Regions from separate parts of the Streptosporangium sp. NPDC006007 genome, predicted to be linked through region 1. Evidence: riboswitches for the same ligand, from Rfam matches in the RefSeq annotation. Region 1 holds a riboswitch; each other region holds the start of a gene.
What was found. Region 1 has a riboswitch for cobalamin ahead of bluB (5,6-dimethylbenzimidazole synthase). Riboswitches for the same ligand answer to the same signal wherever they lie in the genome.
Positions count from the first base shown of each region.

Region 2: another riboswitch for cobalamin. It lies ahead of cobN (cobaltochelatase subunit CobN); the one in region 1 lies ahead of bluB (5,6-dimethylbenzimidazole synthase).
Region 3: another riboswitch for cobalamin. It lies ahead of metE (5-methyltetrahydropteroyltriglutamate--homocysteine S-methyltransferase); the one in region 1 lies ahead of bluB (5,6-dimethylbenzimidazole synthase).

Region 1 covers NZ_JBEXUG010000005.1:102,216-109,676, reverse strand. Annotated here, with positions in the region: gene ABZ194_RS06095 (GntR family transcriptional regulator) at 1-24, shown strand, start outside; gene ABZ194_RS06090 (hypothetical protein) at 225-1,319, opposite strand; gene ABZ194_RS06085 (helix-turn-helix domain-containing protein) at 1,359-2,795, opposite strand; gene ABZ194_RS06080 (SAM-dependent methyltransferase) at 3,312-4,151, shown strand; gene ABZ194_RS06075 (sigma factor) at 4,114-4,524, opposite strand; gene ABZ194_RS06070 (YciI family protein) at 4,564-4,962, opposite strand; gene ABZ194_RS06065 (hypothetical protein) at 5,259-5,627, shown strand; gene bluB (5,6-dimethylbenzimidazole synthase) at 5,795-6,415, opposite strand; cobalamin riboswitch at 6,451-6,648, opposite strand; gene ABZ194_RS06055 (FAD-binding oxidoreductase) at 7,357-7,461, shown strand, end outside.
Region 2 covers NZ_JBEXUG010000017.1:78,785-86,245, forward strand. Annotated here, with positions in the region: gene ABZ194_RS15865 (precorrin-3B synthase) at 1-656, opposite strand, end outside; cobalamin riboswitch at 792-991, shown strand; gene cobN (cobaltochelatase subunit CobN) at 1,100-4,714, shown strand; gene ABZ194_RS15875 (superoxide dismutase family protein) at 4,731-5,333, opposite strand; gene lysA (diaminopimelate decarboxylase) at 5,580-6,860, opposite strand; gene ABZ194_RS15885 (ABC transporter substrate-binding protein) at 7,005-7,461, shown strand, end outside.
Region 3 covers NZ_JBEXUG010000015.1:15,919-23,379, reverse strand. Annotated here, with positions in the region: gene ABZ194_RS14415 (hypothetical protein) at 624-797, shown strand; gene ABZ194_RS14410 (ABC transporter family substrate-binding protein) at 1,108-2,841, shown strand; tRNA gene ABZ194_RS14405 (tRNA-Ala) at 3,029-3,101, opposite strand; gene ABZ194_RS14400 (asparagine synthase-related protein) at 3,330-5,099, shown strand; cobalamin riboswitch at 5,226-5,438, shown strand; gene metE (5-methyltetrahydropteroyltriglutamate--homocysteine S-methyltransferase) at 5,536-7,461, shown strand, end outside.

The DNA of each region.
Region 1 (7,461 bases):
TCCCGAGGCGACGGCCGCGGTTAGACGTCCACCTGTCCAGGTCGGCTCACCCGGACCGAAGCGGACCGTTGCCCGCGGGATGGCACTCCATCTCATGTCCTGCCTCGTCTCTCGCGTCGTTCTTTTCTGCTAAGACGAGAGTTCCACGCGGTCAGGGCCTTGAAGTGGGACAGTTTGGCCTACCGGTGCAGCGGATATGACTCGCTGTCATACGGCGGCCTGGACTATGACACGAGGGCGTGCCGGTGCTCCCAGGCCAGCTCTAGTACGGCCGCACCAGCTGCCTGCATCGGCTCGTCATGGACATACCGGGTCACCTGATCGGCCCGAAAGGAGATGCCGGCCACCCCGATGACCCGACCCTCCTCGTTGTCCTCGACGGCTTCCTTGAAGAGTGCGTCGAATGTCTCTGCCTCGATGACGGTCACTGCCAGGATGTCGGCCGCGAACGTCAGCGGGTCGATCCCCAGGCCGAGTACGAAGGATCGAAGCCGGTTGTCAGCGCGGGCCTGCTCCATCTGCCGATAGAAGGGCCAGGAATTGTAGGTGAACGCCTCGTCATACATCTCTGAGCGCCCAAGGAACTCCTCGCTGTACTCCCGTACGATGCCCTTCCAGAGATCGAAATCTCGGATCTCATCTGCCGGAGCATCACCTATCGGCTGGAAGACTCCCACCGGCATGACCTGGTAGAGACCACCTCCATGTGCGACCCGTGCGGGGTCGCGCCAATGCAGGACAAACGTCATCTCCCCGGTATGGCTATCGCGTCGCAGGGTCAGCATCGACACGGCGGGAAGGACGACACGCCCGCTCAGGTTGGTGGGGTCCCCTATGAGAGACCGGAACGGAAGCCTGTCCTCACGCCGCAGATGGGCCGTCGCCAGCTCGTGAGCCGCCGCCTCTCCGACGTTGACGCTGTCGAAGTAGGAGCCGCGGGTGAAGTTCAGCGTCGGCCACGCCACGTCGAGCAGCCGGTAGCACGGACGATTCTCGAACAGGCCCGGTTTACCGTGTTTTGCCATGGCTTCGGCATAGGTGGCGCTGCCCTCAGTGAGAGCCGATCGGACTTCCGGTTCCCCGCCGGTCACGACCGGTGCGGGGGCGCGATCGCTCCACTTCAGTGCGACCTGATCGAACGCAAGTGGCTCGCTCAGCCGCCAGTTATCACGGGTCAGCAGGCGCGTCGACCCTACCCGTTCGTATTCGGGATAGAGCCGGTCTGCGATGCGGGCGAGTTCGTGACGGTGACCGTTTAGGTAGTAGCGGGCCTGCTGCCACGTCGCGTGGAGGCCCTTCGGCTGCTCGTTCGCACTCATGACGCCCCCAGGGCAAGAGACAGCATTGCCTAGGACACTCTATGGCGACAGCAGAAGCCCTCGATATCTCCAGGCGAGGGCGAGACAGCCGGCACCCGGCGAGGCCATCGGCTCGGAGGTGAGCAGGCGGTTGACGTTGGGCTCGGTGAACGGGATGCCGTGCTGGCCTGCTTCTCCGAAGACCGTGATGCCTTCCGCATTGGCTGTGACCATGTCGGCCAGCAGGTCGTCAAATACATCATCGTCAATGACCAGGACGGTCATGATAGTCGCAGCCAGCGTCAGCGCGTCCAGGGCGACGCCGAGGCAGTAGATCGAGACTCGCCTCTCCTGAAGAGCACGGCCCAAGTCCCGGTAGAGCGGCCAACCGTCGTACTCGATTGGGGCGCTTCGGCTGCCGTCGTGCTCCGGCGTTCCGAGCACTTCCTCACTCAGTTCCCTCACGACGTTGCGCCACAGGTCGAAGTCGTTCGACAGGTCCCAGGGCGCCATGCTGGACGGCTGGAACTCCCCGGCGGGGATCACGTCGTACAGACCGGAGGCCGTGGCCACCTTGGCGGGATCGCGCCAGTGGAGCATGAACGTGGCCGTTCCATGTGTGCGTCGGCGGCGCAACGTCAGCGTTGTGATCGCTGGAATGACGGCCCGGCGACGGAATCCGAATGGATCGCTGAGTAACGTCCGGAAGGGCAGATCCGCCCAGGTGACATGCTGGTTCTTCATTCTCGCGGCGGCGAGTTCATGTCCTACGGCCTCGGAGATGTCCAGCTTGTCAAAGTAGTTGGCCAGACCGAACGACATCTGACCATTGCCGTTATGCCAGTTCAGATCCGTCAGTCGGTAGCTCGGCCGGTTCTCGAAGAGGGTTGGCGGGTCGAGGTAGCGAATCGCCGAGGTGTAGCGGTCGTACGCCCGTCCGGGAACACGAAGAGGCCGGGCCGCGAATGCCTCGGGTTCGGTGCCGTCTACGGCGACTCGCTGAGGGCCGTCGATCCAGGTGAGTTCGATCTCTTCCAGACGTACGGGTTCCTGAGGTAGCCATCCCTCACCCGCGATCAGCGGCACATCCCTCACTCGTACCTGCCGGGGGTAGAGTGCCACGGCCTCGGCGGCGAGGCTTGCGCGGTGCTGGTTGAGATAGCGGCGTTCTTCACGCCACCGCCGTTGGCTGGCCGTCGCGGGACTGTCCGGTGAGTCCGTCTCGGTGCTCTGGCTGTTCGCAAGACCAAGTTGGCCAGGCGAGATGTCCAGCAGCTGGGTGACGCGCAAGAGAAAGTCCACGTTCTTGATGACCCGCGCTCCACGCTCGATCTTCGAAACATACGTCTGATCGATGAGAAGGCGTTCGGCTAGCTCGGCCTGTGTCAGGCTGTTCGCGGTGCGGTAGGACTTCAACATCTCCCCGAGCAGGGGAAGCAACACCTGATCTTGCCCTGGTACTTCGCGGTTTAGCCAGCTTGGACGCCCATCAGCCATGCATGCATCATCGCTCAAGGTGATCTACTACATACGCTGATCTGAGAACCTCTCCTCGTTAAGTCGGTCTTCGTGGTCGCCACGAGGCGTTGTGGCAGCTCCGGCGGAATGCGGCCGTGCCGAATACGTGCCGAAGTGACTGTCGAGCGCGTATCGCTGGAAGTGTTATCCCAGCTAGGGGGCGTGATCCTCAGGACTTGTATCGGTGTCTCATAATCCCTGGGTCGCGGGTTCGAGTCCCGCCCGCCCTACCCCTCGTGATCACACGAAAAGCACCCCTGACCTGGACGTTCACGGTTAGGGGTGCTCTTTTTCCGGCTGGTTGTCATCGGAATGCGATCCCTGCCGGGTGAACGGGCGGCCCGTGATGTCGTGCGGATCGCCTGTGGCCGATCCTGGGGCGGGGGAGTCTGGCCGGTCGTTCTGTTCAAGATCCACGATTGGGGGGTGGCGTGGGGAGGGAAGGCTAGGTTGTGAGATGACGACTGAGCCCGAATTAAGGAGAGGTTTCCCCCTGTGGCAGATGGTTCGTTCCCTCCCGGTCAGGCCACGCCCCACATCGACACCTCTGTGCCGCACTCGGCGCGCATCTGGAATCACTGGCTGGGCGGCAAGGACAACTACCCCGTGGACCGGCAGGCCGGTGACGCCTACGCCGCGGTCTTCCCCGGCATCGTCGACATCGCCCGTCACTCCCGGGCGTTTCTGGCCCGCACCATCCGCCACCTGGCGGGGGAGGCCCGGGTCCGGCAGTTCCTCGACGTCGGCACCGGCCTGCCGACCGTCGACAACACCCACGAGATCGCGCAGCGCGTCGCCCCCGAGTCCCATGTCGTCTACGTCGACAACGACCCGCTGGTGCTCGTGCACGCCCGCGCCCTGCTCACCAGCAGTCCCGAAGGCGCCACCAGCTACGTCGACGCCGACCTGCACGACCCCGGGGCGATCCTGCGCCATGCCGCCGCCGCGCTCGACCTCACCCGGCCGGTCGCGCTCATCCTGAGCGGTGTCACCGGCCACATCGCCGACTACGCCGAGGCGCGCTCCATCGTGGCCCGGCTGCTGGCCGGCCTGCCGCCCGGCAGTTACCTGTCGCTCAACGACGGCATCAGCGTCCCTGTCGAAGTCGCCCCCGGGGGCGACGACGGCGCCTACGACGAGGCTCAGCAGACCTACAACGAGTCCGGTGCCATCCCCTATGTCCTGCGCGCCCATGACGAGGTCGCCGGTTTCTTCGACGGCCTGGAGCTGCTCGACCCCGGCGTCGTCTCGGTCCCGCTGTGGCGGCCGGACGCGGGCGCCTTCGGCGAGGTTCCGGTCATCGGCCAGGCCGGTGGCGTCGGCCGTAAGAACTGATCGCCCCGGCGCCTGAGGTGGGACGGGGAGGATGTGGCGTCGGTCGTGAGAGCCGACCGCGGGTGTCCGCCCGGTGCCGCATCCGCTCGTCCCGGTCCGTCCGGTGCGGGTCGTCCGCGGGGGGCGCCGTCCACCGGTCCGGGGGTGTCTGCGCGGCCGCCCGCTCCTCCCGGCGGCGGCGGGCCTGCTCACCGCGTAGCCGCTCGGCCATCCGGCGGGAGGCGACCTGGATGAGCCGGCCCCGAGGATTGTCGGGCAGGCCCTGTTCGGGCCACTGGGCCGTGGCGTCCAGCAGCGCCTCCTGAACCGCGTCCTCGGCGGCGTCGAAGTCTCCGAAACGCCGGGTGAGCACGCCGACGACCTGCGGAGCCAGTACGCGCAGCAGGTCGTCGGCGGCCGGGGTGTTCAGCGGTCACAGCTCCTCGGGTGGGCCCGACATCACCTGGCGCACCTCGATCGGCATGTTCAGCGGCCTGCCGCCGGGGCCGGGCGCGGCCGAGACGTACGCGGCGAGGTCGATCGCCCGCTCCGGGCTCTCGCAGTCGACGATCCAGTAGCCGACCAGGAACTCCTTGGTCTCGGGGTAGGGGCCGTCGGTGATGACGGGGGCGCCGCCGTCACCGGCCCGCACGATCCTGGCCTGTCCCGGATCGGCCAGCCCCTGCGCGTCCACGAACTCCCCCGCCTCGACGAGCCTGCCGTTCGCCTCGTGCATGAACGCGATGTGGGCCTTGAGGTCCTGCGGGGGCCAGGTGTCGATCGGCGGGAGGCCGCTCTGCGGACCGAACTGCATCAGCAGCATGTACTTCATGTTCGCACTCCTCAACCTTCATGCGCTCTTGTCAGCGCTTTCAGGTATAGGTCGAAGCAGACCCTTGTATTCTCGACATCCTCGCGAGGATACGAGAAAAAAGTCATTCGAACTCCGGTTGCCGTAGAATTCCGCCCCATGGCGACTGGTCCGTGTCTCTGTTCGGACAACCGGTCCTCGGTGGCCGGCGTCTACTCTCCGCCCCTTCCTCGTAGCCAGGAGCTATCTTGCGGAGAATCACTCCACTTGCCTTATTTACTGCCCTTATGGCGGGATGTTCCGGTTCGCAGGAGCCCTTGCCCATCACTCCCGGCACCGGTGTCAGCCCGCGCAACAGAGCGGCCTGTGTACAGTACGAGCGGGCGCTGTACGACCTCGACGAGACCATCGCCAGTGACCTCATCCCGATAGTCCTGCAGATTCATACCTACGACGGGGAGAAGGCCGTACGTGAGGCGGCCGAGTCGGCGGACGAGGAGGTCCGCCAGGCCATGGAGCACACCGCCTCGGCGCTCGCGGTGCTCGGCACGGCCGTCACCGAGACCTATGCCTCCTCCGGAGGGCTGGACATCGACCATGAGCTGGTCGCCCTGAGGGCGTCCGTCGACGCCGTGCGCCTGCTGTGCGCCGGGACCGGTTCGCCGGTGACCGTGGCGATCCCGTAATCCGGACGCGAGAGTCTCCGGCCCTTCTCCGCCGGTACTCCGGGGCCGTTCGAGATCACGGCTGGGATCCGCGCCGACAGTGACGTCGCCGGGCCCGGCCACGGGGGTGGCGACGCCGCCGTGGCCGGTACGGGATGCCCTCCGCGGAACGGGCTGGGGCGGACGTCTCACCAGCGTTCGTGATGAACCGCGGTGCGCAGCGCGACGCGGCGGCGCCACCCGTGGCGCTCCAGGTCGGGCACCGCCTCGACATGGAAGACCGGCCCCAGGCACAGCCAGGCCACCGGGCGGATCTCGGCGGGGATGCCGAGCAGCCGGCGTACGAACGGTTCGCGGTAGAACGACACCCAGCCGACCCCCATGTTCTCGGCGGTGGCGGCCAGCCACAGGTTCTGGATGGCCAGGCAGACCGAGTACAGGCCGGCGTCGGCGATGGCGTGCCGGCCAAGGACCGCGGTGCCGCCCCGCCCGGCGTCGTAGGTGACGACCACCGACAGGCTCGACTCCAGCACCCCGTCGATCTTTATCCGGGCGAACCGCTCCGTCTCGCTCCCGGTGAGGGAGGCCGCGAAGACGGCCCGCTCCCGCTGGACGTGATCGTGAAAGGCCTGACGGGTATCCCGGTCCCTTACCAGGACGAAGTCCCACGGCTGGGACAGTCCCACACTGGGGGCCGCGTGTGCGGCGCCCAGCACGCGCTCAAGGACGTCGTCGGGGACGGGCTCGCCGCTGAACTGGGCCCGTACGTCACGGCGGCGGTGGATGACGTGATAGATGTCGGTGTTCACAGGGCAGGCTCCCGCTGCGTCATGCCACCTCGGCGGGTGGCGGATGAGAGCGAGGCCGGTCTTCGGACTCTCGGATCTACGCCTTCACCGTCCGCCTTCCCAGCCCGAAGGCCAGTGGCCGCACGCGTGTGCATGGACGGCAGCTCCCCGATCACCGCGGCGGGCCCGTGCCGGAATCACACCGGCTTCCCGATTCTCCTCCCCAGGGAGGCACCTCGCGTCAGTTCGTGCCACCCGCGACTGTAGCGCAGCTCGCGGGCCGGGGACCGGGCCCGGTCCGGGCGTCGCCGGGCCGTACTCCATCCGGGGCCGGGCCGGCCGGGGGGCGTGGGGACACCCCGCCGGATCCGGCGGCCTTTCCCGGGCGACCCGCGGGGCCCGGTCGCCGCCGGCCGTCCACATCGAGGCGGCGAGGCGGTACTCGGTCGCGCTGTCGCGCACGATGACCTTCGCGTGCGGTGCCGCGTCCGCGGCGATCGCCTCGACGCGGCGCGCGTTCGCCATTGACGGCTCCGTGGTGCGGTCGGCGGGGACGCTCGATAAATCGTACGTATGCGTACGACGAGCCGGACTAATCGGACTTTCAGCCAGCTCCCGGCAGAGCCCAGCCGTATCCCTCACCGTCCCCAGGGCCGCGGCACCCGATCAGATCTGATCCGGGTGCCGCGGAACCCGGATCAGAACAGGGGCTCCGGTGAATTCGGCGCGGTACGCCGGCGGCCGGGCGCTGTGGTGGATCCGGCTGGAGAAAGGCGGGCAATCTGGAAGATGCGCGGGGCGGGGCACGGATGCGACGGTCGGAGCGTGAGCATCGCGGGACGTCGCCGGACGGAGGCCGACGGGGGTGGGCCCAGGCGGCGGTATGGCCTGGTGATCGCGTGGTGACAGCCGGTTGACCGGCGACGTCGCCGGCCCGGTGGTCTTTCCCTGAGGAGGCGGACATGCCCGACCGTTCCGATGTCGTCGTGGTGGGCGGCGGGGTGATGGGTGTCTCGCTCGCCCTTCACCTGCTTGAGGCCGGGGTCGAGAACGTGCGTCTCCTTGAG
Region 2 (7,461 bases), on a different contig from region 1:
GCGCCGCCGGGCAGTTCGCCGATCCGCCAGGCACGCCCCCCCTCGGCGGCGGGCTCGGCCAGGAACGCCTCGGCGGCGGCCAGCAGGGCGGTCACCGCCGAGCCCACCGGCACGCGCAGACCGCTGTCGGCACCCGCCAGGATCAGGGCGGCCTCGTCGGCGCCGGTCGGCAGGATCCCGGCGTCCGGGCCGAGCCAGGCCACGTCACCCCGGCCGTCGTCCAGCGCGAACAGGAAACGCCCCGGCAGTCCGGCGAGGCCCGGCCGGGCGCACAGCCGCCGGTCCAGCTCGTCGACCAGCGGGCCGGCGTCGAGTGTCCCCCGCGCGTCGCAGCCGGTCAGCGGGGAGGCGAGGATGTTGCGGACCCGCTCGTGGGTGAGCGAGGGCAGCAGCCCGGCGGCCGCCATCCGGGCCGCGAAACCGGCCTGCGCCCCGTCGCCGAGCCCGCGCACCTGGACGTTCGCCCGCGAGGTCAGCTCGATGACACCGCTCCCACAGCCGGCGGCGGCCCCGGCGAGCTCGCGGAGCCGGGAGGCCGTCAACCGGCCCCCGGGCACCCTGATCCGCGCCAGCCCTCCGTCGGCGGCGGCGTGCACCTGAAGTGCTCCGGGGCAGGCGTCGGCTCGCGATCGCCGGGAAAAGTCGCCAATCTGCACGTTGAGGATGGTAGGCCCTGCCCCCGAGGTCTTCCGCCCGCGGCCGCCGCCCGGGCGGCACCCTCCGGCGGCGTCGCCGGCCGCCGCGGCACGCCGCAGCCCCCTCCTCCGCCGGGGAACCGGGCACCCATACCGGTTTCCTGCCGGAAGGACGCTGCCGTAGTCTCATCGTTGGCGACGGCAAAGGGAGGAAGCCGGTGTGAGTCCGGCGCGGTCCCGCCACTGTAACCGGGGAGCGAACCCCATCCAGGCCACTGTCCGGCGACGGACGGGAAGGCCGGGAGGAGCGTCGATCCGGGAGCCAGGAGACTCCAGCCGTCGTAGCCGACGACGACCCGGGGCGAGGACCCCGAGGGAGGAAGCCCCGTGCGTTTTTCGCCGTTCCCCCGTCCGCCGCTGGCGGCGCCGAGCCGTACCGCTCCGCCCCGCGTGGAGCGTGGCGCGTGATCCTGCTGCTCTCGACCTCCGACACCGACCTGCTCAGCGCCCGCGCGAGCGGCGCCGACTACCGGCTGGGCAACCCCGCCAGGCTCCTCGCCGAGGACCTGCCGCTCCTGGTGGAGGGCGCCGATCTGGTCGTGGTCCGGCTGCTCGGCGGGCGCCGCGCCTGGGAGGAGGGGCTGGACGCCCTGCTCGCCGGGCCCCGGCCCGTCGTCGTGCTCGGCGGCGAGCAGGCACCGGACGCCGAGCTGATGGAGCTGTCCACCGTGCCGGGCGGGGTCTGTGCCGAGGCGCACGCCTACCTCGCCCACGGCGGACCGGCCAACCTCGCCGAGCTGCACCGCTTTCTGTCGGACACCCTGCTGCTGACCGGTCACGGGTTCGCCCCGCCCGAGCCCACGCCCGGCTGGGGCGTGCTGGAGCGCCGGGAACGCCGCGAGGACGGGCCGGTCGTCGGGGTGCTCTACTACCGGGCCCACCACGTCTCCGGGAACACCGCCTTCGTCGAGACCCTCTGCTCGGCCGTCGAGGACGCCGGAGGCCGGGCGCTGCCCGTCTACTGCGCCTCGCTGCGCAGCGCGGAGCCCGGCCTGCTGGAGGCGCTGCGCACGGTGGACGCCCTGGTCGTGACCGTGCTCGCCGCCGGCGGCACCCGCCCGGCCACCGCGTCGGCCGGTGGGGACGACGAGGCGTGGGACGTCGGCGCGCTCGCCGGGCTGGACGTGCCGATCCTCCAGGGACTCTGCCTGACGAGCAGCCGGGCGTCCTGGGAGGGTAACGACGACGGGCTGTCCCCGCTCGACGCGGCCACCCAGGTCGCCATCCCCGAGTTCGACGGGCGCATCATCACGGTCCCCTTCTCCTTCAAGGAGATCGACGAGGACGGGCTGACCGTCTACACGGCCGACCCCGAGCGCGCCGCGCGGGTGGCCGGCATCGCCGTCCGGCACGCCGTGCTCCGGCACGTCCCGCCCGCCGAGCGGCGGATCGTGCTGATGCTGTCGGCCTACCCCACCAAGCACTCCAGGATCGGCAACGCGGTCGGCCTGGACACCCCGGCCAGCCTGGTGCGGCTGCTGGCCGCGATGCGCGAGCACGGCTACCGCGTCGGCGCCGAGGGCGAGCTGCCCGGCGTGACCGAGCAGGACGGCGACGCGCTGATCCACGCGCTGATCGCGGCCGGCGGCCAGGACCCCGACTGGCTCACCGAGGAGCGGCTCGCCGGAAACCCGGTGCGCATCGCGGCCGGCCGGTACCGCGACTGGTACGCCACGCTCCCCGCGGACCTGCGCTCGCGGATGGAGCGGCACTGGGGGCCGGCCCCCGGCGAGTTGTTCGTGGACCGCTCGCGCGACCCGGACGGCGAGATCGTGCTGGCGGCGCTGCGCGCCGGGAACGTCGTGGTCATGGTGCAGCCGCCCAGGGGGTTCGGGGAGAACCCCATCGCGATCTACCACGACCCCGACCTGCCGCCCAGCCACCACTACCTGGCGGCCTACCGCTGGCTGTCCGACGGCTTCGGCGCGCACGCCGTGGTGCACGTGGGCAAGCACGGCAACCTGGAGTGGCTGCCCGGCAAGTCCACCGGGCTGTCGGCCTCCTGCGGCCCCGACGCCGCGCTGGGAGACCTGCCACTCGTCTATCCGTTCCTGGTCAACGACCCCGGCGAGGGCACCCAGGCCAAACGCCGCGCGCACGCCACGCTGGTGGACCACCTCGTGCCGCCGATGGCCCGCGCCGACACCTACGGGGACATGGCCAGGCTGGAGCAGCTGCTCGACGAGCACGCCTCCATCGCCGCGATGGACCCGGCGAAACTGCCCGCGATCCGCGCCCAGATCTGGACGCTGATCCAGGCCGCCAGGCTCGACCACGACCTCGGCATCGAGGACCGCCCGCACGACGCCGAGTTCGACGACTTCCTGCTGCACGTCGACGGCTGGCTGTGCGAGGTCAAGGACGTCCAGATCCGCGACGGCCTCCACGTGCTGGGCGCGGCCCCCGAGGGACCACCCCGCGTCGACCTGGTGCTGGCGATGCTCCGCGCCCGCCAGATCTGGGCCGGCGGCCAGGCGCTCCCGGGGCTGCGCGAGGCCCTGGGGCTGAGCGAGGACGGCACGGCCGGCCGTACCGGCACCGACGAGGCCGAGGCGCTGGCCCGGTCGCTGGTCGAGGAGATGGAGCGCCGCGGCTGGGACCCGGCCGCCGCCGCCGGGACGGCCGGGACCGTCCTGGCCGCAGCCCCGGCCGGCGGCGGGGCCGACCCCGGGGCGGTGGAGCGGATCCTGCGGTTCGCGGCCGATGAGATCGTGCCCCGGCTGGCCCGCACCACCGACGAGATCGGCTCGATCCTGCACGCCCTCGACGGCGGTTACGTGCCGGCCGGGCCGAGCGGATCGCCGCTGCGCGGCCTGGTCAACGTGCTCCCCACGGGGCGCAACTTCTACTCGGTCGACCCCAAGGCCGTGCCGAGCCGGCTGGCCTGGGAGACCGGGCAGGCGATGGCCGACTCCCTGCTGGAGCGCTACCGCGCCGACACCGGGGACTGGCCGCGTTCGGTCGGGCTGTCGGTCTGGGGGACCAGCGCCATGCGCACGGCCGGGGACGACGTCGCCGAGGTGCTGGCGCTGCTCGGCGTACGCCCTGTCTGGGACGAGGCGTCGCGGCGGGTCACCGGGCTGGAGCCCATCCCGGCCCGGGAGCTCGGGCGCCCCAGGGTGGACGTCACGATCCGGATCAGCGGGTTCTTCCGGGACGCCTTCCCGCACGTCGTGGCGATGCTGGACGACGCCGTACGCCTGGTCGCCCACCTGGAGGAGCCGGAGGAGGACAACTACGTCAGGGCGCACGTCCTGGCGGACGGCCGGAGCCACGGCGACGAGCGCCGGGCCACCATGCGGATCTTCGGGTCCCGTCCGGGGGCCTACGGCGCGGGACTGCTGCCGCTGATCGACAGCCGCGGCTGGCGCGACGACGCCGATCTCGCCGAGGTCTACGCGGTGTGGGGCGGATTCGCCTACGGCCGGGGCCTGGACGGGGTCCCGGCCCGCCAGGACATGGAGACGGCCTACCGGCGGATCGCGGTCGCGGCCAAGAACGTCGACACCCGTGAGCACGACATCGCCGACTCGGACGACTACTTCCAGTACCACGGCGGCATGATCGCCACGGTCCGCGCGCTCACCGGCAAGGCTCCGGCCGCCTACATCGGCGACAGCACCCGCCCGGACGCGGTCCGCACCCGGACGCTCTCGGAGGAGACGTCCAGGATCTTCCGGGCCCGGGTGGTCAACCCGCGCTGGCTGGCCGCCATGCGCAGGCACGGCTACAAGGGCGCCTTCGAGCTCGCCGCCACCGTCGACTACCTGTTCGGCTACGACGCCACCACCGGCGTGGTCGCCGACTGGATGTACGACAGGCTGGCCGCCGTCTACGTGCTGGACCCGGAGAACCGGGCCTTCCTCGCCGAGTCCAACCCGTGGGCGCTGCACGGCATCGCCGAGCGCCTGCTGGAGGCCGCCGGGCGGGGCATGTGGGAGCACCCCGACCCCGGCATCCTGCGGGACCTCCAGGAGGTCTACCTCACGTCGGAGGGGGACCTGGAGGACGGAGCCTGACCGCTCCGGGCGGGGATCAGCGGTTGGTGATCACGCCACAGGCGACGCGACCGCCGGAGTCCCCGGCCTTGAGGGTGGCCTCGTCGGGTCCGGCCTTGCCACCGGCGCCGGTGTAGCGGGCGGGGACGTTGGCGTGGTTGTCGGCGAGGGCGTGCACGACGACGGCGCTGCCGTCCTTGTCGAAGAGCTGTTCGACCCGGAAACGGTCGGTCACCGTGGAGGCGCTGCCGGTGCCGTCGGCCCCGACCAGGAGGTTGGGCAGGTCGCCGGAGTGGTCTGCGTGGCCGCCGGCGCCGAGGGTGAAGTGGCCGCCCGCGCTGAAGTAGGGGCTGCCGGTGGCCGGGTCGACGGACCTCGGGTCGCAGACGCCGGTGGTGTGGATGTGGAAGCCGTGGTAACCGGGGGTCAGGCCCCTGACGGTGACGGTGACGCCGGACTTGCCGTACCGCCGGTGCTTGACCTGGAACCGGCCGATGATCCGGCCGCCGGCGTTCCTGATGACGGCATGGGCCTGGCGTCCGCCGCGGTCCGGCCTCGCCTCGGCCACCGCGGCGACGCCGACGGAGACCACGCCGACGCCGAACGCCGCGACCAGGGCCAGGTGGGTCTTGCGAAGCATGGCAGGGCTCCTCAGTTCGGATGGGGTTACTGAGGAGCATGCTCCGTGTCTCGCGGACGGTCCACATCTTCGGCCGCCGCCGGACAATAAAATGCGGGAAAAACATGGGGGAGCCCCATTTCATCCCTGTGTCTGCCTGTGCCGGGCCGTTCCTGTCCCCGACCCTGTCGCCGTGTCCGTGTCCCCTTCCGGTGCCGTCGCGTCTCCGGGCGCCCTCCGGCGTGGGCTCGGGCGCACGGCGTGCGCTCAGGTGTAGAGACGCAGCAGGTCCTCCTCGGTCTCCCGGCGCACGATCACCCGGGCCGCGCCGTCGCGGACGGCGACCACCGGGGGCCGCGTCACGTGGTTGTAGTTGCTCGCCATCGACCGCTGGTAGGCCCCGGAGGCGGGTACGGCGAGCAGGTCGCCGGGCCGTACGTCGGAGGGCAGCGTCAGGTCGCGGACGAGCACGTCGCCGCTCTCGCAGTGCTTGCCGACCACGGTGACCTCGCGCGGGGGGGCCGATGAGGAGCGGGAGGCCAGGATCGCGGTGTAGGCGGCGCCGTACATGGCGGGGCGGGGGTTGTCGCTCATCCCGCCGTCCACGCTGACGTAGGTGTTGACGCCGGGGATCTCCTTGACCGTGCCCACCTCGTACAGCGCGACGGTGGTGGGCCCGGCGATCGAGCGGCCGGGCTCGACGGCGAGTCGCAGGCGGGCCGGGAGGACCTCGCGCAGCGCCGCGACCACCTCGGCGGGGCGCGGGGGAAACGGGTCGCCGGGGCGGTAGACGATGCCCAGGCCTCCGCCCAGGTCGAGCTTGGGGATGCTCACGCCGTGCTCGCGCTCGACGCCCAGCAGGAAGCCGGCCATCCGGCGGGCGGCCAGCGTGAAGCCGCCGAGGTCGGTGATCTGCGAGCCGATGTGTGAGTGCAGCCCGGTCAGCTCCAGCGAGGGTGCCGCCAGGACCCGGCGGACCGCCTCGGCGGCCAGCCCGGCGCCGAGCGAGAAGCCGAACTTCGAGTCGTCGCCCCCGGTGGCGATGAACTCGTGGGTGTGCGCCTCCACGCCGGGGGTGACCCGGATCATCACGCTCTGCCGTACCCCGGCCTCGCCCGCGAGGAAGGCCAGGCGCTCCATCTCGGCGAAGGAGTCCACGACCACGCAGCCGACTCCCCAGGCGACGGCGCGGCGCAGCTCGGCGCCGGACTTGTTGTTGCCGTGGAAGACCACCCGGGCGGGGTCCATGCCGCCGGCCACGGCGACGGCCAGCTCGCCTCCGGTGCACACGTCCAGGCAGAGCCCGGCCGTGTCCAGCCAGCGCACGACCTCGGGGCAGAGGAACGCCTTGCCGCCGTAGTGCACCTCCCCGCCGGGCAGCGCCTCCCGCCACTCCGCGCAGCGGGCGTGGAACTCCTCCTCGTCGAGGATGTAGGCGGGGGTGCCGAACTCGGCGGCGAGCTCCCGTACGCCCATCCCGCCGATGCGTAGTTCCCCGCCGGTCCATGCCGCGGTGCGCGGCCAGCCGCTTTCGATGACCAAGCTCATGGGGTCGAAGGTAGAGCTTTACGGCTTTTGTTCGTTATCAGCATCGAAGATTTCGATGCTGAGGCCCGCAAGCATTCACCTGTATTGGGACCGTTACCTGCCGTCGGCACCATAAACTCAACTATTCGCAAAAGGGGAGTTTAAGTGACAAAGAGGCTGTATTCGGTCATTGCTGCCGCGCTGGTCGTCTCGGCGTTCGCCGGCGGTTGCGGGCGCTCGGCCTCGCAGACCGAGGCGACCGAGGGCGCCACCTCGGCGGCCGGCAAGACCGCCAGGGATCTGGTCCCCGAGGCCGTGCGCAAGACGGGTGAGCTCCGGATGGCGACCTCCGAGGGCTACCCGCCCATGGAGATGTACAAGAAGGGCACCCAGCAGCTCATCGGCGTCGACCCCGACCTCGCCGCCGCGATCGCCGCCAAGCTCGGCCTGAAGCCCACCGTGACCAACGCGGCCTTCGACGGACTGATCCCCGGCTTGCAGGCGGGACGGTGGGATGTGGTCATGTCCTCCATGAGCGACACCGAGGAGCGCCGGGCGGCCGTCGACTTCGTCGACTACTTCAACGCCGGCGGAGCCATCATGGTCAAGAAGGGCAACCCCG
Region 3 (7,461 bases), on a different contig from region 1:
CTGCTTGCCGCCCATCGCGGTGATGTGAGTCGATTCCCCGGAATCACAAAACGACATGGAGCAAGATGACTTCCAGTGGTTACAGACGGCTTTCGAGCATTACCCCCGGCAGGCGCGCACGAGCCTGGGCCGTCGCGACGGCGGCGCTCGGCGTTCTCATGACGCCGATGCTTCAGACGCCGGCCGGCGCCGCTACCGGAAAAGTGGAAACCGTCCTTTCTCATCCGGCCGTCAACGGCGGCCTCACGACTCCGGCCCTCGATCTCGCCTCCCGTGCCACAGGATCGGCTCTCCGTCTCGGAGGTTGCTTCAGGGGGCACTGCCGGCGTTGCGGATGCGTGGTACGGCACCACTGCATATGCCGGCGCGGCCATCGGGGGTTCCGCGGTCCGCAGGGTTCGCAGGGAGCGCGCGGCACACAGGGGCCACGCGGTCCGCAGGGGTCACGCGGCTCCCAGGGATCGCGCGGCCTGACCGGCTCGACATCGAGTGTCGACACGGAGTTCCAGGGCGCCAACAAGTTCGTCGCGTCGACCTCGGATGACGGGACGACGTCCGTCCGGGACCCGCGGACGCTTCCCCGGTGGCACGACCTCTCCCCGCTGAGAGGCTATCCGCTCAACGTGACCGGCGTGTCCCTGGCGGTGATGGGCAACGACCTTCACGTCACGGTCCGGAGCCTGAGCGGTGAGATCGCCCAGACGACGTGTGTCGTGGCCCCCGAGCCTGGAACCGGCGGGAACCCGGCCTGGCCGAACAACTGCGGCGCCTTCGTCAACCTGACGCCGCCGAACTGAGATCCGCCGGAGCCCGGCCGATCGGCCGCGGAAACCGTGGCGGTTGTGCGGGCCGGGGGGTCGGTGAGTACGTGATACATCGGCGGGCGCCGTGCCGGGGTGACACCCCGGCACGGCGCCCGCCGTATCAATATCCGCAAAAACCAGACCAAAGGCGGCGCCATACCGGAGCAGGGGTACTCAGGCGGCACCCATCTCAGATGCACAACACCCGGCTTGTCCTACTTGTCAAGGAAAGAATAATGATGCTCAGCTTTGCTGTACTGAGGCCGATAGGTGATCATATGTCGGATGACTAAGGAGTTCTAGCGTGTTCCATGCGCGGACGTCTGGCAGGTTCCCGGCCGCACTGGTGGCGGGCGTGTGCGTACTGAGCGCCTGCGGCGGCGCCGGCGCGGCGGACGGCCCCACGACCTCGAACACGGTCTCCGCCGGGGCCAGGAGCATCACCTACGCCTACGAGCAGGAATTCCACTCCTACAACAACAACACCGCCGCCGAGAACGCCATGCGCAACACCGGCCCCCTGCAGCGGGTGCTGACGGGTTTCTGGTTCTACGGCGAGAGGGGCGCGATCACGCCCGACACGGACTTCGGCACCTACCGGAAGACCTCCGACGACCCCCTGACCGTCGAGTACACGATCAGCGACAGGGCGGTCTGGTCGGACGGTACGCCGATCGACTGCGACGACGTGCTGCTCTGGTGGGGTTTCAAGTCCGGAAAGATCAAGGGCTTCTCCACCTCCGGCACCGTCGGAGTCGAGGACACCAGGTTGCCCGCCTGCGACAAGGGGGACAAGAGGTTCTCTCTCGTCTACGACAGGCCCTTCGCGGACTGGGCGGCCGGCGGTCCCGGCGCGACCGAACTGCTCCCCGCCCACGTGGTGGAGAGGCAGGGCGACCTGTCGGAGGAGGAGTTCATCGCGGCGATCAAGGCGACCGACGCCCGGAAGCTCGAAAAGGCCGTCAAGTTCTTCAACAACGGCTGGGTCTCCGAGATCGCGCTGCCCCCCGCCGAACTGATCCCCTCCTCCGGCCCGTACAAGCTCTCCAAGATGGACGCCGGCCAGTCGTTGACCCTCGTCGCCAACGACCGGTGGTGGGGCACCCCCGCGGCCACCCCGACGATCATCGAGCGCTTCATCACCCTGGACGAGCAGGCCCAGGCGCTGCACAATCGCGAGGTCCAGATCATCGAGCCACAGCCGGGCCCGGACGTGCTCAATCAACTCAAGGCGCTGGAGGGCGTGCGGGTCAACATAACCGACCAGTACACCTACGAGCACCTGGACTTCAACGTCAACTCCAGTCCCTTCAAGGACAGGAGGTTGCGCGCCGCCTTCGCCAAGTGCGTGCCCCGGCAGCTCATCGTCGACAACCTGATCAAACCCGTCGTACCGGACGCCAGACCTCTGGAGATCCGCAACGTCGCCCCGTTCCAGGACAACGCCGCGGCGGTCATCGCCGCCGCCGGCGGCGCCGGTGTCCACGGGCGGCAGGACATCAAGGGCGCCAGGGCGCTCGTGGCGAAGGCCGGCAAGACCGGAGTCCAGGTCAAGATCGGCTACCAGACCCCCAACCCGCGCCGCACCGTCGAGGTGCAGCTCATCATCGACGCCTGCGACAAGGCGGGCTTCCAGGTCGTCGACAAGGGCTCAGAGGACTTCTTCGGTACCGTGATGCCCGCCAACGGCTACGACGTGGCCCTGTTCGCCTGGTCCGCCTCCTCACTGATCAGCGGCTGGGCCTCCACCTACACCACGCCGACGAAGTGCGACGGCGAGAACAAGGGCAACAACAACGGCTGCTACTCCAGCGGGAAGGTCGACAGGCTCATCGGGAAACTGAACGCGACGGTGGACCCGGCCGCGCAGAACCCGATCATCGGGGAGATCGAGAAGGAACTCTGGGCCGATGTGGCGACCATCCCGCTCTTCCAGCACCCCGGACTGAGCGCGTGGGACGAGGCGATCCGCAACGTCGTCCCGAACCCCGCCCAGTCGACCATCACCTGGAACATGGACCGGTGGAGCCTGTCGTGACCCGCCGGGTGGAGGCCGTACCCGGCGGCGGATGACAGACGCGCCCCGCCCCTCCCTCGGTCGCCTTGTCGCCGAAAGCGGCCGTCGGCGGCCACGTCGCCGTAGAAAAGACGAGATCCCGTCCGGTCGAGGTGACCGGGCGGGATCTCGTCAACGCCCTTCGAGCCGTCTTGAGAACGGCCCGGAGTGGAGCTATGGGGATTCGAACCCCAGACCTCCTCCATGCCATGGAGGCGCGCTACCAGCTGCGCCATAGCCCCTCAAGGTGATGCGATGCCACCAGGCTCTCGCTCCGGCGGCGCCACGCCAGTGTATAGGACATCGCGCCCTACCCCGTAACCGCCGAAGAGGCGATCTCGCTGTCCCGGACCCGGCGAAGCCGGACATCGCACTGATGGGAGCAGGTGACGGCATCCACCTCATTCCGCCCATGATTTCCCGATGAATACCGCTTCGTCGCGAAAAAACACAACATAAGATCCCTGACCATGCGTGTGTATCTCGGACTGGCGGCCAAACGCCCGGAAGCCGGAATCCCGGACGCGATGCTGCACACCGTCAGGGGCGCGATCGACAGCGCGTTCCCGGCTCCCCCCGAGGTCGTCAGATCCCGTGAGTGGCACCGGCCCGGTATCTCCCTGTTCGCCTGGACCAACGAGCCGGACGACTCCCGGCTGCCTCCCCTGCTGTCCACCGGGCACGACCGGGTGACCGGGGTGAACGGCTACCTGGCCGCGCCGGGCGACGTGGACCGGCTGGCGAGCACGCCGGAGCTGAGTACCGAGAGCGTCGGCGGCTGCTTCTCGGCGTTCCGCGCGACCCGTACGGAACTGTCGGCCGCCACCGCCATCCACCGGGCCTGCCCGGTCTACCACGCCGAGAACCCCGACCTGCACGTGATCGGCAGCCGGGCGCTGCTGGTCAGCCTCGCCGCGTTCGGCGAGCGGATCGAGTGGGACGTGCTCGCGCTGCAGGCGATGATCCGTCAGGGCTACTTCCTGTCCGACGAGACGCCCTACCGCGGGGTCACCGCGCTCCCGCCGTCCTCGGCCGTCACCGTCCGGGGCGGCAGCCGTACGATCACCGAGACCCCTCTCCCGGCCGCCGCACCCGCCCCCACCTCCCGGGGAGGGAGAAAGAAGCTCGTCGAGGGGCTGGCCGACACGCTGCTGGCCACCGTGGAGCCGCTGCGCGCGGCGGGCGAGCCGGTCAACCTGGCCCTGACCGGCGGCCGGGACAGCCGTCTGGCCGCGGCGGTGCTGCACGCGGCGGGGATCCCGCTCCGCGCGACCACCAACGGTCTGGACGGCCACCCCGATGTGATCATCGCCGGGCGGATCGCGCGGGCACTCGGCATCGAGCACACCGTCATTCCCCCGGCCCGCGCCGAGCGGAAGGACGCGGTGCTGGTCGAGCACCCGCTCGCGCGGACCTACGAGACGCTGCGGACCTGCGAGGGCATGACGTCGGCCTACGAGTCGATCGTCGGCTATCTCCCCTACAACGCCAGGCCCACCATGTCCGGGCAGAGCGGGGAGGTCCTGCGGGCCGGGAGCTTCCTGCTGCTGCAGAGCGACCTGAGCGCCAAGGCGCTGCGCCGCCGGGTGGACGCCACGTTCCTGCGGGATCCGGCGCTGTTCACCGAGGCCGCCAACGAGCACGCGCGTGAGCTGGCCCGGCCCTGGCAGGAACGCGGGGGGCTGGAGGCGCTCGACCACATGTACGTCTCCTACCGGATCGGCCGCTGGCAGGCCGGGGCCCGGGCCGGATCACTGCGCCGGGGCGACCCGATCTGGCCGTTCCTCGACAACCGGGTGGTGCGGGCGGCACTGGGCCTGGACCAGACCTGGCGGCTGTCCGAGGAGGTCATCCACCGGCTCACCGCCGGCCTCGCCCCCTCGCTCAGGAACGTTCCGATCGAGGGAAAGCCGTGGCGGTTCACCGTGGGCAGGCGCTACTACCCCTGGCAGCGCAGGCCCGGCTTCCTGACGGCGCCGAAGACCGGCGGAGGCTGGAGCTGGCGGACCGGCCCCGACGAGACGCTGACGGCGGTGCTCCGCGACCACGTCCTCGGTCATCTCGACCTGCTGGCCCCCATCGTCGCCCCCGACGAGGTCCGCAGACTGTTCGCCGACCCGGTGCTCAAGAGGCCCGCCCAGGGCTGGCACCTCTACACCGTGGCCACGATGCTGTCCGGCGTCTATCCGGGCAGGGCCCCCGAAGGGCTCACCCCGATCCGGGTCCCCATCCCCTCGTGAGCCGGCGCCACGGAGCCGGGCTCTCCGGCCGTCGTGAACGTGAACGGCACCGCGAACCGGCACTGTGAACCGCCCTCTGTGACATCCGCCGGGGTCCGTCGGGGAAAAAATCGGAGCGGGCCGGGTTATGCTGCCGGTGCGGCTGGTTCGCCGCTCCCCGACCGGAGCGGCGAGGCAACAGGGAACCCGGTGCGACTCCGGGACTGCCCCGCAGCGGTGAGTGGGAACGACCGCCGTCACACAAGCACTGGGTGGGACAACCACCTGGGAAGCGACGGCCAGTAGGAACGAGTGCGACGCCCACGAGTCCGAATACCTGCCACCGCCCGCGTGCCGGTCGGCACGCGGCCGTCCATGGCCCCGCGGGAGGGCCGAGGGGATCGCCTTTCCCTCGGCATGCCCGCGCACGGCCGGGTTCCACGAGGGAAAAGGACCCATGAGAGACCAGCGCACCACCGTTCTCGGCTACCCCAGGATCGGCCCCGACCGGGAGTTGAAGAAGGCCGTCGAGGCCTACTGGGCCGGCACGATCGACGCCTCCCGGCTCCGTGCCGTCGGCCGCGACCTGCGCGAGCGCACCTGGACGGATCTCCGCGACGCGGGGCTGACCGACATCCCGTCCAACACCTTCTCCTTCTACGATCACGTCCTCGACACCACCGTCATGCTCGGCGCGGTCCCCGTCCGCTTCGCCGGGCTCGACGGCCTCGACCGCTACTTCGCGATGGCGCGCGGCACCCAGGGCATCGCGCCCCTGGAGATGACCAAGTGGTTCGACACGAACTACCACTACCTGGCGCCCGAGCTCGGCCCCGACACCCGGTTCCGGCTCGACTGGAAGAAGCCGCTGACCGAGTACGGCGAGGCCAGGGAGCTGGGCATCGAGACCAGGCCGGTGCTGGTCGGCCCGCTCAGCTACCTGCTGCTGGCCAAGTCAACCGCCGAGACCACGGCCGAGACCATGGCCGGGCCCGCCACCGGATCCCCCGCGGAGACCGGCGAGAGCGGCGGGGAGGCCGGCTTCTCACCGCTGCTGCTCCTGGACGACCTGCTGGACGTCTACGCCGAACTGCTGGAGCGGCTGGCCTCCGCCGGAGTCGCCGAGGTGCAGCTCGACGAGCCCGCGCTGGCCGGAGACAGGTCCGTTGAGGAGTTGAAGGCCCTCGCCCGCGCCTACGACCACCTCGGCGGGCTCAGCCACCGTCCCCGCCTGCTGGTGGCCACCTACTTCGGCGAGATCGGCGAGGCGCTGCCGGTGCTCGCGGCGTCCCGGGTCGAGGCCATCGGGCTGGACTTCGTGGCCGGTCCCGGCAACCTCGCCGGGGCCGCGGGGCTGGCGGGCAAGACCGTGGTGGCCGGGGTGGTGGACGGCCGCAACGTGTGGCGGACCAGGCTGCCCGCCGCGCTGTCCACCTGCGCCGCGCTGCTCGGACTGGCCGGGGAGGTGGTGGTCTCCACCTCGTGCTCGCTGATGCACGTCCCGCTCGACCTGGATCGGGAGGAGGGGCTGCCCGAGGGGCTGGCGTTCGCCCGGCAGAAGGTGGCGGAGGTCGTGGCGATCGGCCGCGCGCTGCGGGAGGGGCCGGAGGCGGTCGTGCCCGCCGCGGCGGCGCGCCCCCCGGTGAACGCGCGGGTGCGGGCACGGCTGGAGACCCTGGGAGAGGGGACGGCACGGGCCGGCCACACCGCACGGGCCGCGCTCCAGCGGGCGGCGCTGGGACTGCCGCTGCTGCCCACGACCACCATAGGCTCGTTCCCGCAGACGGACGCGGTACGGCGGGCCCGCGCCGACCTGCGGGCGGGCCGGATCGACCAGGCCGGATATGAGGCGGCGATGCGCGCCGAGATCGACTCGGTGATCGCTCTGCAGGAGGACATCGGGCTGGACGTGCTGGTCCACGGCGAACCCGAGCGCAACGACATGGTGCAGTACTTCGCCGAGCAGCTCGACGGTTACGCCGCCACGCAGCACGGCTGGGTCCAGTCGTACGGCACGCGGTGCGTGCGGCCGCCGATCCTGTTCGGGGACGTGGCCAGGCCCGAGCCGATGACGGTGCGCTGGGCGGTCTACGCCCAGTCGCGGACCGACAGGCCGGTCAAGGGCATGCTGACCGGGCCGGTGACCATGCTGGCCTGGTCGTTCGTCCGGGAGGACCAGCCGCTGGCCGACACCGCGCGGCAGGTGGCGCTGGCGCTCCGGGACGAGATCCGCGACCTGGAGGCGGCGGGAATCCGGATCATCCAGGTCGACGAGCCCGCGCTGCGGGAGCTGCTGCCGCTCCGCGCCGCCGACCAGGCCGGATACCTGGCCTGGGCGGTCGGCGCGTTCCGGCTCGCCACCTCCGGGGTGTCCGACTCCACG